Regions from separate parts of the Microbacterium sp. 22303 genome, predicted to be linked through region 2. Evidence: predicted binding sites of a transcription regulator. Region 2 holds the regulator's gene; the other holds the start of a gene.
What was found. Region 2 encodes HspR, which represses chaperone genes until heat shock. Its sites were predicted from a motif close to AAGTTGAGTCNNNNNGACTCAACTT; they were not measured.

Region 1: a site for HspR is predicted at 9,452-9,476, ahead of ACTJI8_RS15940 (ATP-dependent Clp protease ATP-binding subunit). Genes of this name have one in related genera too.

Annotation. Positions count from the first base shown of each region.
Region 1 is NZ_JBQEOQ010000005.1:345,163-356,593, forward strand. Features, by position in the region: gene ACTJI8_RS15920 (glycoside hydrolase family 15 protein) at 143-2,005, opposite strand; gene ACTJI8_RS15925 (glucose-6-phosphate dehydrogenase) at 2,158-3,531, shown strand; gene ACTJI8_RS15930 (8-oxoguanine deaminase) at 3,715-5,082, opposite strand; gene ACTJI8_RS15935 (nucleobase:cation symporter-2 family protein) at 5,384-6,877, opposite strand; gene ACTJI8_RS15940 (ATP-dependent Clp protease ATP-binding subunit) at 7,168-9,390, opposite strand; gene ACTJI8_RS15945 (NCS1 family nucleobase:cation symporter-1) at 9,657-11,315, shown strand.
Region 2 is NZ_JBQEOQ010000002.1:23,372-34,802, reverse strand. Features, by position in the region: gene dnaK (molecular chaperone DnaK) at 1-1,155, shown strand, start outside; gene ACTJI8_RS05880 (nucleotide exchange factor GrpE) at 1,155-1,796, shown strand; gene ACTJI8_RS05875 (DnaJ C-terminal domain-containing protein) at 1,807-2,793, shown strand; gene ACTJI8_RS05870 (heat shock protein transcriptional repressor HspR) at 3,010-3,489, shown strand; gene ACTJI8_RS05865 (hypothetical protein) at 3,584-4,036, opposite strand; gene ACTJI8_RS05860 (ABC transporter substrate-binding protein) at 4,578-5,948, shown strand; gene ACTJI8_RS05855 (carbohydrate ABC transporter permease) at 6,032-6,958, shown strand; gene ACTJI8_RS05850 (carbohydrate ABC transporter permease) at 6,958-7,869, shown strand; gene ACTJI8_RS05845 (DUF4185 domain-containing protein) at 7,899-9,002, shown strand; gene ACTJI8_RS05840 (molybdopterin-dependent oxidoreductase) at 9,044-10,606, opposite strand; gene ACTJI8_RS05835 (fasciclin domain-containing protein) at 10,736-11,413, shown strand.

The DNA of each region.
Region 1 (11,431 bases), on a different contig from region 2:
GCCTCCCGGGTGCGGCGCACGCCGAGAACAGGAGATGTGACCGAGATCAGGTCGGATCCGCCGATATCCGCCTGATCTCGGTCATTCGTCCTGATCTCGGGATCCGGCGCTGCACCCCGACACGAACTCGAGCCGGCCGAATTCAGCGCTCGCTGTGCAACCCCGCGGCGAGCGCGTCGGCGGCCCGCACGAGCGACAGGTGCGAGAACGCCTGCGGTGTGTTCCCGACGTGCCGATGCCCCACCGGGTCGTACTCCTCGCTCAGCATGCCGACGTCGTTGCGCAGCGCGCACAGCCGGTCCATGAGCTCCCGCGCCTCCGCCATGCGCCCGGTGACCGCATACTGCTCCACGAGCCAGAACGAGCACGCGAGGAACGTGTGCTCACCGCCGGGCAGACCGTCCACGCCCGACCTGGTGCGGTAGCGGTTCACCAGCCCGCCGTGGATCAGGGTCTCCTCGATCCGCTCCACGGTCGCCAGCATGCGAGGGTCGTCGGGCGCGCAATAGCCCGTGCGCGGGATGAGCAGCAACGATGCGTCGACCTCGTCCGTGTCGCGGTGCTGCACGAAGCGGCCCCCGCGCACGCCGTGCGCGTCGATCTCGGCGCGCAGCCGATCGCGCACCTCGCGCCAGCGATCCACCTCGCCGTGCTCGCCGTCCTCCTCGACCGCGCGCACCCCGCGGTCGAACGCCGCCCACAGCATCACCCGGGAGTGGGTGAAGAACTGCGGATCCCCGCGGATCTCCCACATGCCGTTGTCCGGCCGATCCAATCGCTGCTCGGCGTGCCGCAGCAGCACCCGCTGCAGCGACCAGGAGCGCGCGGAGTCGTCGAGGCCCGCCCGGCGCGCGGCGGCGAGCGTCACCATCACCTCGCCGACGACGTCCGCCTGGAACTGCTCCGCCGCGGCGTTGCCCACCCGCACCGGAGCGGATCCGGCGTAGCCGGGCAGAGAGCGCATCTCGCGCTCGTGCAGATCTCGCTCCCCCGCCAGTCCGTACATGATCTGCAGATCGGCCGGATCCCCCGCGACCGCCCGCAGCAGCCAGTCACGCCACGCGCGCGCTTCGTCCGCGAGGCCGTGCGCCAGCAGGGCCTCGAGCGTGAGCGCCGCGTCGCGCAGCCAGACGTAGCGGTAGTCCCAGTTGCGCGCACCGCCGAAGTCCTCGGGCAGGGACGTCGTCGCCGCGGCCGCGATGCCGCCGGTCTCGCGGTTCGTGAGCGCGCGCAGGATCAGCAGCGAGCGCCGCACGTCGTCCTCGTGCGGACCCTCGTGGGCGATCCCGTCGGCCCAGTCCTGCCACCACGCCCGGGTGGCCCGCTCCGCGGCCTCCGCATCGAGCGGCGCCGGAGCCGGGCGGTATGACGGGAACCAGGTGAGAGCCAGGTCCACGCTCTCACCCGCGGCGACCTCGACCGTGCCGACATGACTGTGCCCGTGCGGCTGCAGCGCGGCGCCGCGCACCACGACGGCGTCGGGGCCGGCGGTCGCGGTCAGCTCCGGGGATTCCGGGCTGCCGGTCTGGCGCACCCACGGCAGCGCCCTGGCATAGTCGAACCGCAGGCGCAGCTCCTGCACGAAACCCACGCGCCCGGTGATGCCCGTGATCCGCCGGATGATGTCGGTGCGATCTGCGCCCAGCGCGGCCCGCGCTCCCTCGAGCGACCCCGCATCCTTGGGAAGCAGGATCGGCATCCATTCGGTCACCTCGGCGACGCCGTCGGCGGTGGACCACCGGGTCACGAGGCAGAACGTGTCGCCGTCGTAGTGCCGCGTCGCGGTCGCGTCAGGATCCGCCGGGCGCAGACTCCAGTGCCCCTGCTCGACCCCGCCGAGCAGGGCGCCGAACAGCGACGCGGAGTCGAGGCGCGGCGCGCAGAGCCAGTCGATGCTGCCGGCCCGCGACACGAGCGCGGCGGTGCGCCCGTCGCTGAGCAGCGCGTAGTCCTCGATCAGCACGGCCGGCACGTCACCCTCACCCATGGCCGCAGTCTCGCACATGCGTTTCTCCCCCTCCCCCATTCGAGTCGTCTCCCTGAGCACGAGCTATAGGCCGTGCTCAGGGAGACGACTCGAATGTTGCGAGGCACAGGATCCGGGGCCTAGCCCGGGTCACCGACAGGAAGGGCGCGGCGCGGCCTATCGTGGGGGCTATGACCACCCCGACGACGCTGCTCATCCTCGGCGCTTCCGGCGACCTCACCTCCCGCCTATTGCTGCCCGCGATCGCGCAGCTGCTGAAACGCCAGCCCGACCGCGCTCTGGTGCTCCGCGGCGCCGGATCCGACGACTGGTCCGATGAGCGCTGGCAGGAGGCCGTGCGCACCGCATTCGCCACGGTCGACGGCACGGATCAGCTGCCGCGGATCGCCGGGACCACGTACGTCAAGGCCGACGTCACCGACCGCGATTCGCTGGCGGGGCTCATCGCGGGCACCGAAGGCTCGCTCGTGATCTATTTCGCGCTCCCGCCCGCCGTGGCCGAGGCCGCGTGCGAGAAGCTCGTCGACATCCCCCTGCCCGCGGGCACGGTCCTGGCGCTGGAGAAGCCGTTCGGTCATGACGAGCAGAGCGCCGCCGCGCTCAACGCTCTGGTCACCCGGATCGTGCCGGAGAACCAGGTCTTCCGCGTCGATCACTTCCTGGGCCGCTCCACGATCCTCAACGTCATGGGCGTGCGCTTCGCGAACCGGCTGGTCGAGCCGGTCTGGTCGGCGGATCACGTGCAGTCGGTTCTGGTGCGCTACGACGAGTCGCTGGCCCTGGAGAATCGGGCCCGCTACTACGACAAGGCCGGGGCGCTGGTCGACATGATCCAGAGCCACCTGCTGCAGGTGCTCGCGATCCTCGCGATGGAGCAGCCGGCGGACCTGGACGAGATCGACCTGCGCGACGCCATGGCCGCCGCCCTGCGCGCGACTCGGATCCTCGGCGACGACCCGGTCGTGTCGACCCGCCGCGCCCGCTACACCGCCGGCACGAGCGGCGACCGCGCCGTGCCGTCCTACGCGGACGAAGAGGGCGTGGATCCGGCGCGCAACACCGAGACCCTCGCCGAGATCACCTGCGAGGTCGACACGGCGCGTTGGGCGGGCGTGCCCTTCACGCTGCGCAGCGGCAAGGCCCTCGGCGAGCGCTGCGCCGAGATCGTCGTCACGTTCCGGCCGGTGCGGCACATCCCCGGCGGGCTCACCGGGACGCCGACCGACGGCGGCGTGCTGCGCTTCTCGCTCGGCCCCGACCGGATCGCGCTCGAGCTGAACGTGAACGGCGGCGACGACCCGTTCGCCCTGCGCCGCGACGTGCTGTCCACCGAACTCGGCAAGGGCACGCTGCTGGCCTACACCGAAGTGCTCAGCGAGATCCTCGACGGCGATGTGGCGCTGTCCGTCCGGGGCGACGCGGCCGAGCAGTGCTGGCGGATCATCCAGCCCGCTCTCGATGCCTGGCGCTCGGGCGCGGTGCCGATGCAGGAGTACCCGGCCGGATCCACAGGTCCCGAGGACTGGGCGACCACGCGACGCTAGCCCCCCACCCGGATCCGCCCTCGGCCCGGATCTGCCCCCGGCCCGGATCCCGCCTCCGGCCCGGATCCGCGCCCGGCCCGGATCTGCTCACTGGTCGCGAATTGCGGTATTCGAGCTCGCGAAACCGCAATATGCGACCAGTGAGCGAGGGGGTCAGCGGCCCGGGGCGCGGCGGCCCGGGCCTCAGCCGTGCCGGGCGAGCAGCTGGCGGGCCGCGGCGCTGTGCTCGGCGATGAGCTGCGGCACGTCCAGGCCGACGATCTGCCCGTCGAGCACGCGCCAGGCGCCGCCCACCATGACCCGGTCGGCGCGCTCGGCGCCGCACAGCAGCAGGGCGGCGAGCGGGTCGTGGCTGCCCGAGAAGCGCAGCTCGTCGAGGGTGAACATCGCCAGATCCGCCTGCTTGCCCGGCGCCAGAATGCCGATGTCGTTGCGGCCGAGGGCACGCGCCGAGCCCTGCGTCGCCCAGTTCAGGGCGTGTTCGGGCGTGACGGCGGCGGCGCCGTAGCGCAGGCGCTGCAGGTACAGGGCCTGGCGCACCTCCATCATCATGTTGGAGCCGTCGTTCGACGCGGATCCGTCCACGCCCAGGCCGACCGGCACGCCCGCCGCCTCGAGCTCGACCGCCCGTGCGATGCCCGAGGCGAGCCGCATGTTCGAGGTGGCGCAGTGCGAGACGGCGGTGCCGGCCGCGCCCAGGCGCGCGATCTCGGCGTCGTCGAAGTGGATGCCGTGGGCGAGCCAGGTGCGGTCGGAGAGCCAGCCGACGCTCTCGAGGTAATCGACCGTGCGCAGCCCGAAGGTCTCGCGGCAGAAGTCCTCCTCGTCGATGGTCTCGGCGAGGTGGGTGTGCAGGCGGACGTCGAGGCGCTCGGCGAGGGCGGCGGTGTCGCGCATCACGCCCGTGGTGACCGAGAACGGAGAGCATGGTGCGAGACCGATCTGCACGAAGGCGCCGACGCCGCGCTCGTGGTAGGCATCGACGAGGCGCTCGCTGTCGGCGAGGATGACGTCGGCGTCCTGCACGGTGCTCTGCGGCGGCAGCCCTCCGTCCTTCTCGCCCAGCGACATGGATCCGCGGGTCAGCGTGGCGCGCATGCCGAGGCGCTTCACGACATCGACCTGCACGTCGATGCCCTCCTCGAGCCCGTTCGGGAAGAGGTAGTGGTGGTCGGCGGCGGTGGTGCAGCCCGAGAGCAGCAGCTCGGCGAGCGCCGCGGTGGTCGCGAGCTCGAGGTCGCGCGGGGTGAGCCCCGCCCAGACGCCGTACAGACCCTTCAGCCAGGGGAACAGCTCGGCGCTGACCACGGGCGTCCAGGCACGGGTGAGGGTCTGGTAGAAGTGGTGGTGCGTGTTGATCAGGCCGGGGATGATCACGTGCCGCGAGGCGTCGTAGACCTCGTCGACCGGCCGCGACGGGGATCCGCCGGCGGGCACCGCCTCGAGGATCGTGGAACCGGCGACCACCAGGCCGCCGCGGGCGTCGGCGGTGTCGCCGGTGTGGATCGCGAGCGGGTTCTTCAGCCAGACGGTGCGAGTGGATTCGGACATTGAGCAGACTCCCTGTGGATGAGGCGGAGCCGGATCCGGCCCCGCGGGGGCCAGCTCAGTGTTGACCTGTCTGCTGATCCAGGTGCGTCCCCGATGAGGGAGACACTTCAGATCTATCACTGCTCCGATGTCGAGGTCAATGCTTTTCCGGATCCTGGATCCTGATTTCCACTATTCGGACTGTGGATCTCGGGGCCCCGTCTGTCCCGGCCGACGGAACCCGCGAGACTGCAACCCCGTCTCGAAACTGCAGGATTGTGCTGCAGTTTCGAGACTCAGTTGCAGTCTCGCGGGTCCGGGGTCAGTGCGAGGGACGCTCGACCGCGACCTCGTTGCCGTCCCGGTCGACGATCTTGCCGTCGACGATCGAGTCCCCGTCCTCGAAGGCGTCCAGGTACGCGACCGGGATGCTGCGGGTCGGAGCCGACACGAAGGCGTTCTTGCGCTTGGCGCTGCCGAGGTGGTTGAACAGCAGGTTCAGCAGGATCGCCGTCACCGCGGCCGAGCTGATTCCGGAGTGGAAGATCGTCACGAACCAGGCCGGCATCTGCGCGTAGATCGACGGCACGGCGATCGGGAGCATGCCCACCGCGAGCGACGTGGCGACGATCACGAGGTTCATGTTGTCCTTGTACTCGACCTTGGCGAGCGTGCGGATGCCCGATGCGGCCACGGATCCGAACAGCACCAGGCCGGCACCGCCGAGGACCGGCGACGGGATGGCGCCGACGACACGGCCGAGCACGGGCAGCAGGCCCAGGATGACGAGCACGCCACCGCCGGCGGTGACCACGAAGCGGCTCTTCACGCCCGTGATCGCGACCAGGCCGACGTTCTGCGCGAACGCGGACTGCGTGAACGTGCCGAAGATCGGCGAGACGGCGCTGGAGAGCATGTCGGCGCGCAGGCCGGCGGCGATGCGCTTGGAGTCGACCTTGGTGCCCACGATCTCGCTCACGGCGAGGATGTCGGCGGTGGTCTCCGTCAGCGTCACCAGGATCACGATGAACATCGAGATGATGCCGGCGAGCTCGAACGTCGGCATGCCGAATCCGAAGATCTGCGGAAGGGCGAAGATGTCGCCCTGCCCGACCTTGCTGAAGTCGGCCTTGCCGAGGAAGACCGCGACGATGGTGCCGAGCACGATCGACAGCAGGATCGCCAGACGCGAGATCGCGCCCACCGGGATCTTGCTGAGGATCAGCACGATCACGAGCGTGATGCCGGCGAGCATGAGGTTCCCGGGCAGGGCGCCCTTCGCCGCGTTGGAGCCTTCACCGGTGCCGACGATCCAGCCGGCCGCCACGGGCAGGAGGCTGAGTCCGATGGTGGTGATCACCGTTCCGGTCACGACGGGCGGGAAGAACCGGATGATGGTGGCGAACACCGGGGCGATGAGCAGACCGATCACCGACGCGGCGATCACGGATCCGAACACCGCCGGCAGCCCGCCGCCGCTCGTGACGATCGCCCCCATCGTGGCGACGCCGGCGAACGAGACGCCCTGCACGAGCGGGAGCTGCGATCCGAAGAACGGCACGCCGACCGTCTGCAGGATCGTGGCGAGTCCGCCCATGAACAGGCACGCGGCGATGAGCACGCCGATGTCAGCCGGCTTGAGGCCCGCGATCTGCCCGATGATGAGCGGCGGGGCGATGATGCCGCCGTACATCGTGAGCACGTGCTGGATGCCGTAGCCGATGGTCGCGCCGATCGGCAGTCGCTCGTCCTCGGGGCGGACGAACTCCTTCTTCTGCTTGGTAGTCAATTCGACCTCTTCGTCGGGTGCAGGCACCGGGTGAGCTGAGCGCCGGCCGTCCGCAACGCCACGCTGTGGCGGTTCGACGACGAATGGTCTCGTCCGCCTCGCGAGCGGGGCGGATGCTGTTGGTCCAGGTGCATCTCCAGCTCTGGAGACCCCCTCAGGCTAACGGGAGCACTCGTCGAGAGTCAAGACTTTTTTCCGAATCTCGGATGGTACTTTCCGTAATGCGGATATATGCTCCGCCCGATCGCCGCCGTGCAAGCGCGGAAAAGGGGCCCGGATCAGGAAGATCCGGGCCCCTGGCGTGACGGCGCCGCGTGTCAGTCGTCGAGCAGCTCGGCCTCGATCGTCTCGTCATCCGAGCCGGCGTCCGCCTCGCGCGGCGCGGTGGGGCCATCGCTGGTGAGGACCAGCGAGGATCCATCGGCGGCGACATCCACCCGCACGATGTCGCCGTCGTGCACGCGGCCGGAGAGCAGCGCCGACGCCAGCCGGTTCTGCACCTCGTTCTGGATCAGTCGCCGCAGCGGCCGGGCTCCGAACACCGGGTCGTAGCCGCGCTCGGCCAGCCAGGCGCGCGCATCCGGGGTGACGGCGAGCGTCAGCCGGCGGTCGGCGAGGCGGCGCTGCAGCTGGTCGATCGTGAGCTCCACGATCTGGGCGAGGTCGTCCTCGGTGAGAGCCTGGAACATCACGATGTCGTCGAGACGGTTGATGAACTCGGGCTTGAACGCCTGCCGCACGAGCGCCATCACGGCCTCGCGCTTCTCGTCGGGCGAGAGCGTCGGGTCGATCAGGATCGGGGATCCGATGTTGCTGGTGAGGATCAGGATGACGTTCGAGAAGTCGACCGTGCGGCCCTGGCCGTCGGTGAGGCGTCCGTCGTCCATGACCTGCAGCAGCACGTCGAACACCTCGGGGTGCGCCTTCTCGACCTCGTCCAGCAGCACCACGCTGTACGGGCGCCGCCGCACGGCCTCGGTGAGCTGACCGCCCTGCTCGTAGCCGATGTACCCGGGAGGGGCGCCGACGAGCCGGGAGACCGAGTGCTTCTCGCCGTACTCGGACATGTCGATGCGCACCATGGCGTGCTCGTCGTCGAAGAGGAACTCGGCGAGCGCCTTGGCCAGCTCGGTCTTGCCGACGCCGGTGGGGCCGACGAACAGGAAGGATCCGGTGGGACGACCGGGGTCGCTGATCCCGGCGCGCGAACGGCGCACCGCGTCGGAGACGGCGGCCACCGCCTCCTTCTGCCCGATGAGGCGACGGCCGAGTTCGCGCTCCAGGTGCAGGAGCTTCTCGCTCTCGCCCTGCAGCAGCCGGCCCACGGGGATGCCCGTCCAGGCTGCGATCACGGCCGCGATGTCCTCGTCGGTGACCTGCTCGTTGACCATGCGCGGCTCGTCGCTCACGGCGTCCGCCTGGCGCTCGGCCTCGGCGAGCTCGGCCTGCAGTTGCTTGATCGTCTCGTACTCGAGCTTCGACGCCTTCACGTAGTCGGCGTCGCGCAGCGCCCTGTCGCGCTCGGTGAACGCCTCGTCGAGGCGCTTCTTGAGCTCGCCCACCCGGTTCAGGCCGCCGCGCTCGCGCTCCCAGCGGGCCTCGAGGCCGGCGAGCTCGGCCTCTGCCTCGCCCATCTGCTCCCGGAGCTTCGCGAGGCGCTCCTTCGAGGCCGCATCCTTCTCCTTCTTCAGCGCGAGCTCTTCGAGCCGCATCCGGTCGACCGACCTCTTGAGCTGGTCGATCTCGACAGGGCTCGAGTCGATCTCCATCTTGAGCCGGCTCATGGCCTCGTCGATGAGGTCGATGGCCTTGTCCGGCAGCTGCCGGCTCGGCAGGTAGCGGTTCGACAGCGCTGCCGCGGCGACCAGCGCGGAGTCGCTGATGGTCACCCCGTGGTGCGCCTCGTAGCGGCCCTTGAGCCCGCGCAGGATCGCGATGGAGTCCTCGACCGAGGGCTCTCCCACGTAGACCTGCTGGAACCGGCGCTCGAGCGCCGCATCCTTCTCGATGAACTCGCGGTACTCGTTGAGCGTGGTCGCGCCGATGAGGCGCAGCTCACCGCGGGCGAGCATGGGCTTGAGCATGTTGGAGGCGGCGACGGATCCCTCTCCCCCGCCTGCGCCCATGAGCACGTGCAGCTCGTCGATGAACGTGATGACGCGGCCGTCGGACTCGGTGATCTCCTTGAGCACGCTCTTCAGGCGCTCCTCGAACTGGCCGCGGTACATGGCGCCGGCGACGAGCGCCGAGATGTCCAGCGACACCAGCTCCTTGTCCTTGAGCGACTCGGCCACGTCACCGGCGACGATGCGCTGCGCGAGGCCCTCCACGACGGCGGTCTTGCCGACGCCGGGCTCGCCGATCAGCACCGGGTTGTTCTTGGTGCGGCGGGTGAGCACCTGGCTCACGCGGCGGATCTCCGCATCGCGTCCGATCACCGGATCGAGCTTGCCCTGGCGGGCGCGATCGGTGAGGTTGATGCCGAACTGCTCGAGCGCCGACTGCTGCTCGTCCTGCTGTGCCGTCTGAGGGGTGGCCATTCGTCCTCCTGGGTTCTCCTTGCATGTGAGGCGCAAGGGCCGGATCGGATCCGCCCCTTGAAAGTTGAGTTGATAAGACTCAACTTTACCGGATCGAACGTTCCCGGGCAAGAGACCGGGCGGGCGAACTTAACGTCGCCGTTACACGGAGGAAACCCGTGACGGAGAGCGCATCAATAGCTTCATCTCAAGGTCTCGAAGGCGCGATCCCTGCATCACCCGCGGCGCCGACGGACTCGGCGGACCTTCCCGAAAGGCACCCCGAGATGACTCCTCCCCCTCCCCCTTCCGCGAGCTCTGCCGCCCCCGAGACCAAACCGCACGACATCGTCGAGGCGGCCGGCCTTCCGGTCGGAGCAGGCAATATGAAGCCCGAGTACGACCTCCGTCTTGCCAACGAGGATCTCGCGCCTCTGCGCAAGCAGGGCTGGAGCGCGTACAACATCTTCGCGTTCTGGATGTCCGACGTGCACTCGGTAGGCGGCTACCTCACGGCCGGCTCGCTGTTCGCGCTCGGCCTCGCCAGCTGGCAGGTGCTGGTGGCGCTCGTCGCAGGCATCGTCATCGTCCAGGTGTTCGCCAACCTCGTCGCCAAGCCCAGCCAGAAGACCGGCGTGCCCTACCCCGTGATCAACCGCGCCATCTTCGGGATCCGGGGCGCGAATATCCCCGCCATCATCCGCGGTCTCATCGCGATCGCCTGGTACGGGGTGCAGACCTTCCTCGCCGCCGAGTCGTTGAACATCGTGCTGCTGAAGTTCGTGCCGGGCACCCACGACCTGGTGAATCACTCGTTCCTCGGCCTGTCGGCACTGGGCTGGATCTCGTATGCGATCCTCTGGGTTGCTCAGGCGGCGCTGTTCTGGCGCGGCATGGAAGTCATCCGGCGCTTCATCGACTACGCCGGGCCCGCGGTGTACGTCGTGATGATCGTCCTTGCGATCTACCTGGTCTCGCAGGCGGGATGGGTCCACATCAGCTTCGACCTCTCGGCCGGCAAGCCGCTGGACTTCTGGTCTTCGCTGCCGGTCATGGCCACCGCGATCGCGATCGTGGTGTCGTACTTCTCCGGCCCGATGCTGAACTTCGGCGACTTCGCGCGGTACGGCCGCTCGTTCGCCGCCGTCAAGCGCGGCAACTTCCTCGGTCTTCCGATCAACTTCTTGTTCTTCTCGCTGCTGGTCGTGATCACCGCCTCGGCCACCGTGCCGGTGTTCGGCGAGCTCATCACGGACCCGATCAAGACCGTCGAGAAGATCGACAGCGTCTTCGCGATCCTGCTCGGCGGGCTCACCTTCGTGATCGCCACGGTGGGCATCAACATCGTCGCGAACTTCATCTCCCCCGCCTTCGACTTCTCCAATGTCGCTCCGCACCGCATCTCCTGGCGGATGGGCGGCATGATCGCCGCCGTCGGATCGGTGATCCTCACGCCGTGGAACTGGTACTCCAACGACACCGCCATCCACTACACGCTCGGCGTGCTCGGCGCACTGATCGGCCCCCTGTTCGGCATCCTCATCGCCGGCTACTACGTGGCCGCTCACCAGCGGATCAAGGTCGACGCGATGTACACGATGGACGCGAAGGGTCCGTACTGGTACCGCAACGGCTACAACCCCAACGGCGTGAAGGCGATCCTGATCGCCGGTATACCCACCGTGATCCTGGGCGTGTTCCCCAAGCTGTTCGCCGACCTCGGCGCCTTCGACGTGGCGTGGATCGGGAACTACACCTGGTTCATCGGCTGCGCGCTCGGATACTTCTCCTTCGTGCTGCTCGAGAAGCGCGACCCGCAGGTGCCCGTGTTCGAGGGCGAGGCCGAGGGTATCTCGGACGGCACGATCGACGGCGCAGCCGCGACGCCCGCGTCGGAACCGGCCGCGATCTCGCAGGAGATCCCGGTTCTGCAGGAGAAGCTGTGAAGACGGCGCGCGTCTGAGCCGCATTGCGGCGCCCCGCCCGGTCGGGTGCGACAACTCGAGTCTCGCGGGACAAGACCTCGGAGCACGCGAAAATGCCGGCCCGATACAGAATCGGG
Region 2 (11,431 bases):
GCGCTGCAGCGCCTCAAGGAGGCCGCGGAGCAGGCGAAGAAGGAGCTCAGCTCCTCGACGTCGACCAGCGTCAACCTGCCGTACCTGTCGCTCACCGAGAACGGCCCCGTGTCGCTTTCCGAGACGATCACCCGCGCGAAGTTCGAGGACCTCACCAAGGACCTCCTGGACCGCACCAAGAAGCCCTTCGAGGACGTGATCCGCGAGGCCGGCATCAAGGTCGGCGACATCGCTCACGTCGTGCTCGTCGGTGGATCCACCCGCATGCCCGCTGTGGCCGAGCTCGTCAAGCGCGAGACCGGCAAGGAGGCCAACAAGGGTGTCAACCCGGACGAGGTCGTCGCCGTCGGCGCCGCCCTGCAGGCCGGTGTGCTGAAGGGTGAGCGCAAGGACGTCCTGCTGATCGACGTCACCCCGCTGAGCCTCGGTATCGAGACCAAGGGCGGCATGATGACCAAGCTCATCGAGCGCAACACGGCCATCCCGACCAAGCGCAGCGAGACCTTCACCACCGCCGACGACAACCAGCCGTCGGTCGCGATCCAGGTCTTCCAGGGCGAGCGCGAGTTCACCCGCGACAACAAGCCGCTGGGCACCTTCGAGCTGACCGGCATCGCGCCGGCTCCGCGCGGCATCCCGCAGGTCGAGGTCACCTTCGACATCGACGCGAACGGCATCGTGCACGTGTCCGCCAAGGACAAGGGCACCGGCAAGGAGCAGTCGATGACGATCACGGGCGGCTCCTCGCTGTCCAAGGACGACATCGACCGCATGGTGCGCGAGGCCGAGGAGCACGCCGCCGAGGACAAGAAGCGCCGCGAGTCGGCCGAGGTCCGCAACCAGGCCGAGACTCTCGCCTACTCGATCGAGAAGCTCATCTCGGAGAACGAGGACAAGCTCCCCGAGGACGTGAAGACCGAGGTCAAGGCCGACGTCGACGCGCTGAAGACCGCGCTGGCCGGTGATGACGACGAGGCCGTGAAGACCGCGTTCGACAAGCTGAACCAGTCGCAGGGCAAGCTCGGCGAAGCCATCTACGCGCAGTCCCAGGCTGACGCGGCCGCCCCGCAGGGCGAGCCGGCGGCCGAGGGCGCGGCGTCCGATGAGGACGTCGTGGACGCCGAGGTCGTGGACGACGAGGACGAGAAGAAGTAATGACGGATCCCAAGGACTTCGACGAGAACGCCGCGGTTCCTGAGCCTGTCGAAGGACCGAGCGAGGGGTCGGACGCGAACGCGTCCGGCCCCCAGCCGGAAGGGCAGGACTCCGGAGTGGACGCCGGCGCCGATGACGAACTCACGGTCGACGACATCCTGAACATCGCGCAGAGCGACGACGCGCTCGCCGAGGACGCCGCGGAGGACGCGGCCCTCGCCGACGCCGAGCACACGCTGCTCGTCGACCTCAAGCGTCTTCAGGCCGAGTACGCGAACTACCGCCGCCGCACCGAGGAGCAGCGCGGCGTCGAGATCCAGCGCGCGAAGGGCGAGGCCGCCAAGGGCCTGATCCCGGTGCTCGACGATCTCGACCGCGCCGCCCAGCACGGCGATCTGCAGGAGGGGACTCCCTTCGCCGCGATCGCCGACAAGGTGCGCTCGGTGGTGGAGCGCCTCGGCGTGGTCTCGTATGGCGAGAAGGGCGACGAGTTCGACCCGCAGCAGCACGAGGCGATCTTCCAGCAGCCCACGCCGGGTGTGCAGAAGGCCGTCGTGCTCGAGGTCGTCGAGGTGGGCTACCGCCTGGGCGATGTGGAGCTGCGTCCTGCCAAGGTCGTCGTCGCCGTTCCTGCTGAGTAGGGGGTGATCGATGGCTAGCCAGGACTGGTTCGACAAGGACTTCTACAAGACCCTCGGCGTCTCGAAGGACGTGTCCGAGGCGGATCTGAAGAAGACCTACCGCAAGCTCGCGCGCAAGTACCACCCCGACTCCAACCCCGGCGATGCCGCGGCGGAGGCGAAGTTCAAGGAGATCAGCGAGGCGTACTCGGTGCTCTCCGACACCGAGCAGCGCGCCGAGTACGACCAGATCCGCGCGATGGGCGCCGGTGGGGCGCGGTTCACTGCGCCCGGCAGTGCCGGCAACGGAGGCTTCGATGACGTGTTCAGCGCGTTCAACCGGGGCCGTGGCGGGCAGTCCGCCGATTTCGACGACATCTTCGCGATGTTCAACCAGGGCGGCGGATCCTTCGGTTCCGGTCGGTTCGGCCAGCCCTCCGGCGGGTTCCGCGGATACGGCGGCCCGCAGAAGGGCGCCGACGTCACGGCCCGCACGACGCTGTCGTTCGCGACCGCTGTGCAGGGCGAGACCGTCACGCTGCAGGGTGAGGACGGCCGCCCGCTCAAGGTGAAGATCCCCGCGGGCGTGAAGGACGGGCAGAAGATCCGTCTGCGCGGCCGTGGACGGCCTTCGCCCGACGGCGGCGAGAACGGCGACATCGTGGTCCAGGTGGCCGTGAAGCCGCACCCCGTGTTCACCCGCGATGGGCTGAACCTGCGGGTGACCGTCCCGGTCACGTTCACCGAGGCCGCGCTCGGCGCCACCATCGAGGTGCCGACCCTCGGTGGAGATCCGGTCAAGCTCAAGGTCGCGCCGGGCACTCCGTCGGGCCGGGTGCTGCGGGTCAAGGGCCGCGGCGTCACGACGTCGAAGGGCGTCGGCGACCTGCTCGCCGAGGTCCAGGTGGCCGTGCCGTCGCACCTCGACGACGCCGCGCGCGAGGCGCTGGAGCGCTTCCGTGAGGCGGAGCCCGCCGAGAACCCGCGCACCGAGCTGCTGGCGAAGGCCCGGGGATGAGTTCACCTGCGCCGTCGATCGGGTCCGCGCGCGACGCGGACACCGGGCGCCGCTCGCCGCGTCGTCCCGGAATCAGGAACAGTGACCGAGATCAGGACGATTCCTCGCGGATCCTCCTGATCTCGGTGCATTCTCCTGTTTCCGGTACGCGCGCCCGCTTGCGGAGCGCGACCGGTGTTCTCGGGATGCGCCGTGCGCGAAGGACGAGGGTGCGTCATGGCCGATGAGCGCATGAACGCCGAGACCCCGATCTTCGCCATCGCGGTCGCCGCCGAGCTCGCCGGCATGCACCCGCAGACCCTGCGGCAGTACGACCGGATCGGACTGGTCGTGCCCGGCCGCACCAGGGGCGGATCCCGCCGCTACTCGATGCGCAACATCGAGCAGCTGCGCGAGGTCGCCCAGTTGTCCGGCGAGGGGATGAGCCTGCCTGCGATCGCGCGCCTGCTCGACCTCGAGGACGAGGTGCGCACGCTGCGCCGCCGCGTGGGCGAGCTCGAGCACGACCTGCGCGAGGAGCGCGCGAACCGCCCCGGCGTGCGCGTCTTCGCCGCCGGAACGACCGGATCCGTCATGGCCGTCCCGTCCGGGCGCCGGATCCGCCGCTCCACCGAAGTGGTGCTGTGGCGTCCGTGGCTGAGCGGCCCTGAGCGCGCCGACGACACCGCGGACGATCCGGACGACAGCCAGCGCTGAGGCAGCGCAGCGGTGCAGAGACCGCGCCGGCGCTTGTCGTGCGCGCCGGCACAGCCGAGACGGCGATGCAGGCCTCCGCCGTGCGCGCTGGCGATCAGTCCAGCGGCTCGACGATGAAGCGCAGTGCGGCGCCCTGTCGAAACGGCTGCACGACTTCGAGGTTCTCGTAGGCGGGACCGCCGGGGATCTCCGAGGTGCTCGCCCAGTACGACCACCGCGCATTGACCTGTGCACGGAGGGCGGGATGCGGGTGGTCCACCCGCCAGGTCTGCCGCATCCTCCGTCCGAGGAAACGCCCGTGATCCGCGGTGTGCGCGCTGTAGCCGACGGACCACGGGTCGTCCTCGTCGCCCGTCGCGGAGACGAGCGCAGCCCCGCCCTCGCGGGCGAGCTCGTCGAGTCCGAAGGAGGCGTGCGCGGTGAACCCGGTGCCGGTGAACCCGGGCCAGAGCTCTGCAGGCGTGACCACGCGGTCCGCGAGCTCGAGCCGGCGCAGCCGCGCCCAGTTGCCCATGGTCGCGCTGAGTACGAGCCGGTCCAGAGGCACGGAGCCGGAGTCGCTGTACCCCGCCAGTTCCACCTCGTGCGGACGGCGGATGCTCCAGATAGGGGGTGAAGATCTGCAGCAGCCCGCGCGGTGCGGAACTGATGCCCAGCTGCATCCCCGCGGGATGGCCCCAGCGGGGTTCGCGCGGGACAGGACCGGCAGGACGGATCCATCGCCCGGAGAGATCGGCCGGTGAGGGGGATCCGACGGCGGACGTCATCATGGGAGCTCCTTCGTGGTTTTCGCGAGTGTCCTCACGACTGGACGAGCAAACCTCATCTGAAATCGATTTCCTGTCGAACGACTCTAGAGGCGTTCTGGTCGCGGCCGAAAGGGCGGGCGCGGTGCGGAGAGAAGAGGAATCGGCTTTCACTCGCACGGAGTTGCGCAGATCGCTCAAGAGCGTCTTGTGCCTGAAATCGATTTCGCCTACTCTGAATGCAGCCCGGTCGATGCCGACTCAGCGCGACCGCGGACCCGGCCCCCTGTGCCGGACCCAGCACCGATTCGACGAGGAAGTCGTGTTCCCGAGGAGGAACCCATGAAGACGGACACACAGCGCACGCGCCGGGTGGTGATGGCCGCTCTCGGCGGCATCACGGCGGTAGGACTGCTCGCGGGCTGCGGCTCGAGCACGCCGGGGCAGGCCGCGGGCGACGGAGGCGACTCCTCCGGCAAGACCACGATCGAGTTCTGGCACCGCACGTTCACTCCGCCCGAGAACGCCTGGTACAAGGACATCGTCAAGAAGTTCAACGCCTCCCAGGACAAGATCGTCGTCAAGGACACGGAGATCCCGGCGGATGCCTGGGATCAGAAGATGAAGGCTGCCCAGGCGGCGGGCAAGGCCCCTGACATCTACACGCACTCCGGCAGCATCCAGGACGCGGTCAACGCCGGGCAGCTCTACGACCTCGGCAAGGTCGTGGACAAGTCGAAGCTCGACGAGATCATCGACTCCGCCAAGTCCGTGTCCGAGATCGGCGGCACCTATTACGCCTACCCGCTGCTGCAGGAAGCGCAGACGGTGCTGTTCTGGAACAAGGACATGCTCGACAAGGCCGGCGTCGACACCGACAAGGCCCCGGCGACCTGGGACGACCTGCTCGCCGACTGCGCCAAGATCCAGCCGACGCTCGCGCAGGGTCAGTACTGCATCTCGCCGGCGTCCGACGCCATCACCTTCGCCTGGTCGACGGTCGGTCAGCAGTACAACTTCGCCGGGCACACGGCGCTCACGGACGACTGGGCCAAGCCGGACATCGACAACGCGGCGTACCGTGACCTGATGTCCAAGTACAAGGAGCTCTGGGACAAGGGATACATGCCCAAGCAGGCGCTCGCCGCCTATGTCGAGGGCAAGGATTTCGGCCAGAAGAAGGTCGCCTTCAAGGTTTCCGGCTCGTGGATGATGTCCGAGATCGGATCCGACTATCCCGACCTGCTGACCAAGACCGGCATCGGCGCCTTCCCGAACGCCGCGGGCGCCGACGGCCGCACCGCGACCACCCTCGGCAACTTCAAGTGGGTCATCGACGCGAAGAGCAAGCACGCCGACGCCGCCGGGAAGTTCCTCGAGTGGTCTCTCGCCGGCGACCCGAAGAACCTCGTGCCGTTCTTCGTGAACACGCAGTTCACCAAGGTCCCTGTGCGCACCTCCGTGCAGGATGCCGTCGCGAAGGATGAGGCCGCAGCCAAGGCCCCGTGGTCGAAGGTGATCACGAAGGACATCGCGCCGGACGCGATCCCCGAGCCGACCTACCCCTGGGACGTCTCGCTCGCCGTCGGAACTGCCATGGAGTCGGTGATGAAGGGCGCGGCCTCGCCGGATGACGCGATCAACACGGCCGATGCCGCGATCCAGAAGGTCATCCAGTCGCAGGATCTGCCCAGCAAGGCTCCCAAGAAGTGAGCGCGGCGCGGTCGGGGACCGCTGCGAGGCCGTCCCCGACCGCGCAGCCGACGCCCCGCACCTCAGAACGACGAGGAGGCACGATGCCCGCCGAAGTCACCGACGACCGGCGCACCGTCAGGCGCCGGCACGCGCGGTACCGGAACCGAGACACCAAGCTCGCCTATCTGATGCTCGCCCCCGTGGTGATCCTGCTCGGCGTCTTCGTCGCCTGGCCGGCGGTGTACGCCGGCTTCCTGTCCTTCCAGGACTGGAGCTTCTACAAGGATCCGCAGTTCGTCGGGTGGAAGAACTATGCCGACGTGCTGACGGACCCGCTGTTCGTCGCCACGATCGGCCGAGGCTTCCTGTTCGTGCTGATGACGGTGCCTGTGATGCTCGTGCTGGCCTTCCTGTTCGCGAGTCTCGTGGTGAGCCTGTCGCGTCGGCTCGCGACCATCCTCAAGGTCAGCATCTACATCCCGACGATCATCTCCGGAGTCATCGCGTCCATCATCTTCGTGGTGATCTACGCCTATGACGGCGGAATCCTGAACGCGGTGCTGGCCGCGCTCCGCATCGACGCGGTCTCCTGGATCGGGGATCCGGCCTGGGCGCTGCTCGCCGTGGCCGTGCCGGCTGTGTGGCTCGGCATGGGGCTGACCTCGCTCATCATGGTCGCCGCGATGGTCGACATCCCGACGGAGTACTACGAGGCAGCGGCGATGGAGGGCGCCGGCTGGTGGCAGAAGACCTTCTACATCACGATGCCGCAGATGAAGAACGTGTTCCTGTACCTGCTGATCACGGGTTTCGTCGCCGCGATTCAGCAGTTCGAGCTGCCCCTCGTGATGACGCAGGGCGGTCCGCTGGACTCGACCACCCTGCCCAACCTGTTCATCTTCAACCACTTCCGCAACGACGTGAACGTGGGCTACTCGATCGCTGCGGCGCTGCTGCTGTTCGTGGTGCTGGGATCCGTGTCGGCCCTCGTGTTCAAGTTCATCAACTCCGAAAGGCTGGTCGACTGATGAGCGCGACGTACCCCGCGACCGTGCCCGAGACCACCCGCATCGTCCTGGACGGCAAGGATCACCGCCGGCTCAAGGTGCCGCACGGCATCGGTGGCTGGGCGGCCTTCGTCGGCAAGGGCGTGGTCGGCCTGATCTTCCTGCTCGCCGCGCTGTTCCCGCTCGCCTGGATGGTGATCGCCGGCTTCAAGGCGAAGACCGAAGTGCTGAGCACTCCGTTCCAGTTCTTCCCCGAAGTGTGGCACTGGGAGAACTACGGCAAGATCCTCGGCGACGAGACATTCCTGCGCACGCTCGGCTGGACGTTCCTCGGCGCGATCCTGTTCACCGTGCTCAGCCTGACGGTGAACTCGTTCGCGGCTTACGCGTTCGCGCGTCTCGAGTTCCGGTTCCAGCGCACGCTGTGGGTCGCCGTGCTCACGACCATGTTCATCCCGGGGATGACGATCCTGCTCACCAGCTTCATCGTCGTGACGAAGCTGGCGATGCTGGACACGCTCGCCGTGCTGGTGATCCCGGGGGCGGCCAGCGCCGCGTCGGTGTTCTTCATCCGGCAGTTCTACCTGAACATCCCGGCCAGCCTCGAGGAGGCGGCGATGCTCGACGGCTGCGGCCGGTTCGGCATCTTCGTGCGGATCTTCCTGCCGCTGTCGAAGCCGCCGTTCGTCGTCATGGGCATCACGGCGTTCCTCGCCTACTGGAACTCCTACGTGTGGCCGATCATGACGATCACGTCGCCGGAGAAATTCGTGCTGCAGCAGTACCTCGCGGAGTTCCGCACCGGCCGCGGCTCGAGCGAGCTGGGCCTGCTCATGGCCGGATCCGTGCTCGCCGCGGCGCCGGTCGTGATCCTGTTCCTCATCTTCCAGCGTCAGATCATCGGCAACATCAAAATGGCCGGGCTCAAGTAGCCGGTCGCGTTCTCGAAGGGGAGAAGGCCATGTCCGAAGAAGCGATCCGTCCTGCCCGCGGGCTCACCCGCCGCAGCCTGTTGCAGGGAGCGCTCGCCGCCGGCGCCGCATTCGGCGTCTCGGCGCTGGGCGTGAGTCCCGCGGCGGCCGCGGGACTCACCGTGACCCGTATGAAGGTGCTCGCCGGCACGCAGGCGGGGGTGCAGTACGGGATCGGCGCGACCGATCTCGGGATACCCGCTCGCACGCCCGACGGGCGGCTGCTGTTCATGTTCGGCGACACCTGGGCCGACACGGTGGGCGGTACGAACTGGCGCTCCCCGGTCGCGCTGTACTCCTCGACCACCGACCTCACCACCGGGGTCGTGTTCAACGGCGCGGCGGGCGCGGGTGCGAACACCCAGGTCACGGCGCCCCAGCTCTGGTACTACCCGCACGATGCGTACTACGAGACCGTGATCCCCTCCGACGTGATCACGATCGGATCCCGGATGTACTTGCATGCCATCGTGAACGGGCCGACGTTCGGGGCGGTGCGCTGGACCGAACTGTGGCAGTCCGACGATTCCGGGGCGACCTGGCAGCATACGGGGCTGAAGTTCCCGGCCGACATGGCCAACGGGCACTTCCAGTGCATCACGTGGGGTCAGGGCAACGACGGCTACGTCTACATCTACGGCACGGGCTTCCAGCGCGACAAGGGCATCGTGCTCTACCGGGTGCCGCAGAACAGCATGACCACGTTGTCGGCGTACCAGCCGTGGGGTTACGCGAACGGTGCGTGGGGCTGGGGAAACCCCGCGACCGAGGTGCTGCCGGGAAAGTTCGGCGAGATGTGCCTGCGACCTCTCGGAGGCAAGTGGATCCTGACCTGGTTCAACGCCGATGCCTACCGGATCGACGCGATGATCGTGAACACTCCGACGGACAACCTCTACACAGCCGCGAAGACCACCCTGCTCTGGGGCGGGAACTGGGGCGCCGAGGACGCGATCCACGTCGCCCAGCTCTATGGCGGGTACATCCTGCCCGGCTCGACGCTGCCGGATCTGCATCTCAGCGTGAGTCAGTGGAACACCGGCGACAACAGTGTCTACCACGTCGAGCAGTTCCGGATCCAAGGGCTCGTCTGACGGCGGGCGCCGGCTCGGGGGTCGGCGCTTCCCGCTGCCGTTCAGCCGGCCGTGCCGACCCGGACCACGGTCGACTGCCATCCGGTTGATCCGTTCGGAGCGATCGGGGTGCGCTGCTGTTCCTGCATCCGGCCGTGCCGATCGGTGGCGCGGACGACCAGCGAGTGGCTGCCGCTCGTCGCGTTCCAGTCGAGGAACCACTGCACCCAGGTGTCGTCGCTGACGGGAGCCGACAGCGTCGCAGTCTGCCAGGCCCCTCCGTCGATCTGCACCTCGACCCGCTGGATCCCGACGGTCTGCGCCCAGGCGACCCCGGCGATCCGGGCGGCCCCCGGCGGGATCTCCTTGTCGATGCGCGGGGTGTCGATGCGGCTCGACAGCTTGATGGGCGCCTGCGCGCTGTACCCGCGGGGCGTCCAGTAGGCCTGGTCCTTCTCGAATGTCGTGACCGTCATCCGGGTGAGCCACTTCGTCGCCGAGACGTACCCGTAGAGTCCTGGGACGACCATCCGCACCGGGAAACCGTGCTCGGGCGGCAGGGGCTCGCCGTTCATCGCGACCGCGAGGATCGCGTCGCGGTGCGGATCCGTGAGCGCGTCGAGCGGTGTGCTCGCGGTGAACCCGTCGATGCTGCGCGAGAGGACCATGTCGGCCCCCTTCGCGGGGAGCGCGCGGGAGAGGATCTCGCGCACCGGCACGCCGAGCCAGCGTGCCGTGCCGACGAGATCGCCGCCGACCTGGTTGGAGACGCAGGTCAGGGTCACGGCGTACTCCCGCAGGCCCATCCGCAGCAGTTCGTCGAAGCTCAGCTCCACCTTCTCGCCGACCATTCCGTCGACCGTCAGGCGCCAATCTGCGGGTGCCAACGAAGGCACCGTCAGCGCGGTGTCGACACGGTAGAAGTCGGCGTTCGGGGTGAACAGCGGCGAGAGGCCCGGGATGTCGAGCTCGGCTCCCTCGGGCACCGTGACCCGCGACAGCGGCTCCGGCAGTCGCAGCGCCTTGCGCACCGCTGCGATCGAGGTGGTCGCCGCGGTTCCGAGGCGGGCACCGGTTCCCGCCACGATCGCGGCGACCGCTCCCACCGCGGTCAGCAGGAGGAAGCGCCGCCGATCCGGGCCGCCACCCGCGCCATCCGCGGCCCGGAGGGCGCGCCATCGGCGCAGCGCTGCGATCGACATCCGCAGGAACACGCAGCCCGCGATCGCGCCGATGAGCGACGGCAAGGCGGACAACGGCGTCGCCCCCGTGCGGGTCAGCGCGGCCAATGTCCCGGCGGCGCCGGCGACGGCGAACACCGCGACGCCGATCCAGCGGCGTCGACCTTCCAGGAGGCCGGCGGCCGCGGCGGCGACGAGCACGCCGACGCCGAGGGTCAGCAGGAGGAAGAGCTTGTCGTTGGCGCCGAAGAGCTCGATCGCCAGCTCCTTCGCCCACTGCGGCACGATGTCGATGACGAACGAGCCCGCCGCGAGCAGCGGACTCGCGTCGCGCGCCACGAGGAAGGCCGTGATCTCGGCGGCGGCGACGAACACCATGCCGCTGACGACCCCCGCGACAGCGGCCCAGATCCGTGCGCCTGCTTTCCCTGTGCTCTCACCCATATCCGTGGTTCGTCGCGATCGGCCGATCGGATGGCGATCGGGCCGGATCCAATCCGGCGCGGGTGCGGCTCCGAACGCATCGTGTCGGCCGATGAACGGTCGCGATGCACCAGTCAAAGGAGAAAGATCATGCGATCCACTGTTCGCCTGCACGCCAGGGCGTCGCTCGCCGCCGCCGGCCTGCTCGCCGCCGCGGCCCTGGCCCTCACGGGCTGTTCGTCGATGTCGGGCTCATCTTCCGGCTCGTCCTCCGAGCCGTCGACCAGCGCGCCGGCCGCGTCTCCCACCGAGACGATGGATCCGGCGGCCGATCTGGTCGGACCGGGATGCGCCGCCTATGCGCAGCAGGTCCCGTCCGGCTCCGGCTCCGTCGCCGGGATGGCGCAGGACCCGGTCGCGACGGCCGCCAGCAACAACCCGCTGCTGACCACGCTGGTCGCGGCCGTCTCGGGCAAGCTCAACCCGAAGGTGAACCTGGTCGACACGCTCAACGGGAGCGAGTTCACCGTCTTCGCGCCGGTCGATGACGCGTTCAAGAAGATCGACCCCGCCACCATCGACACGCTGAAGACGGACGCCGGGGCGGACACTCTCAGCAAGATCCTGACCTACCACGTGGTCGCCGGTCAGATCTCGCCGAAGGACATCGTCGGCACGCACAAGACCGTCGAGGGTGGCGAGGTGACTGTGACCGGTTCGGGGGACAACCTCAAGGTCAACGACGCGAACGTGATCTGCGGTGGCGTCCACACCGCGAACGCGACCGTGTACCTCGTCGACTCCGTCTTGATGCCGCCGGCCCAGTAAGGATCCGCGCCCGCCCGC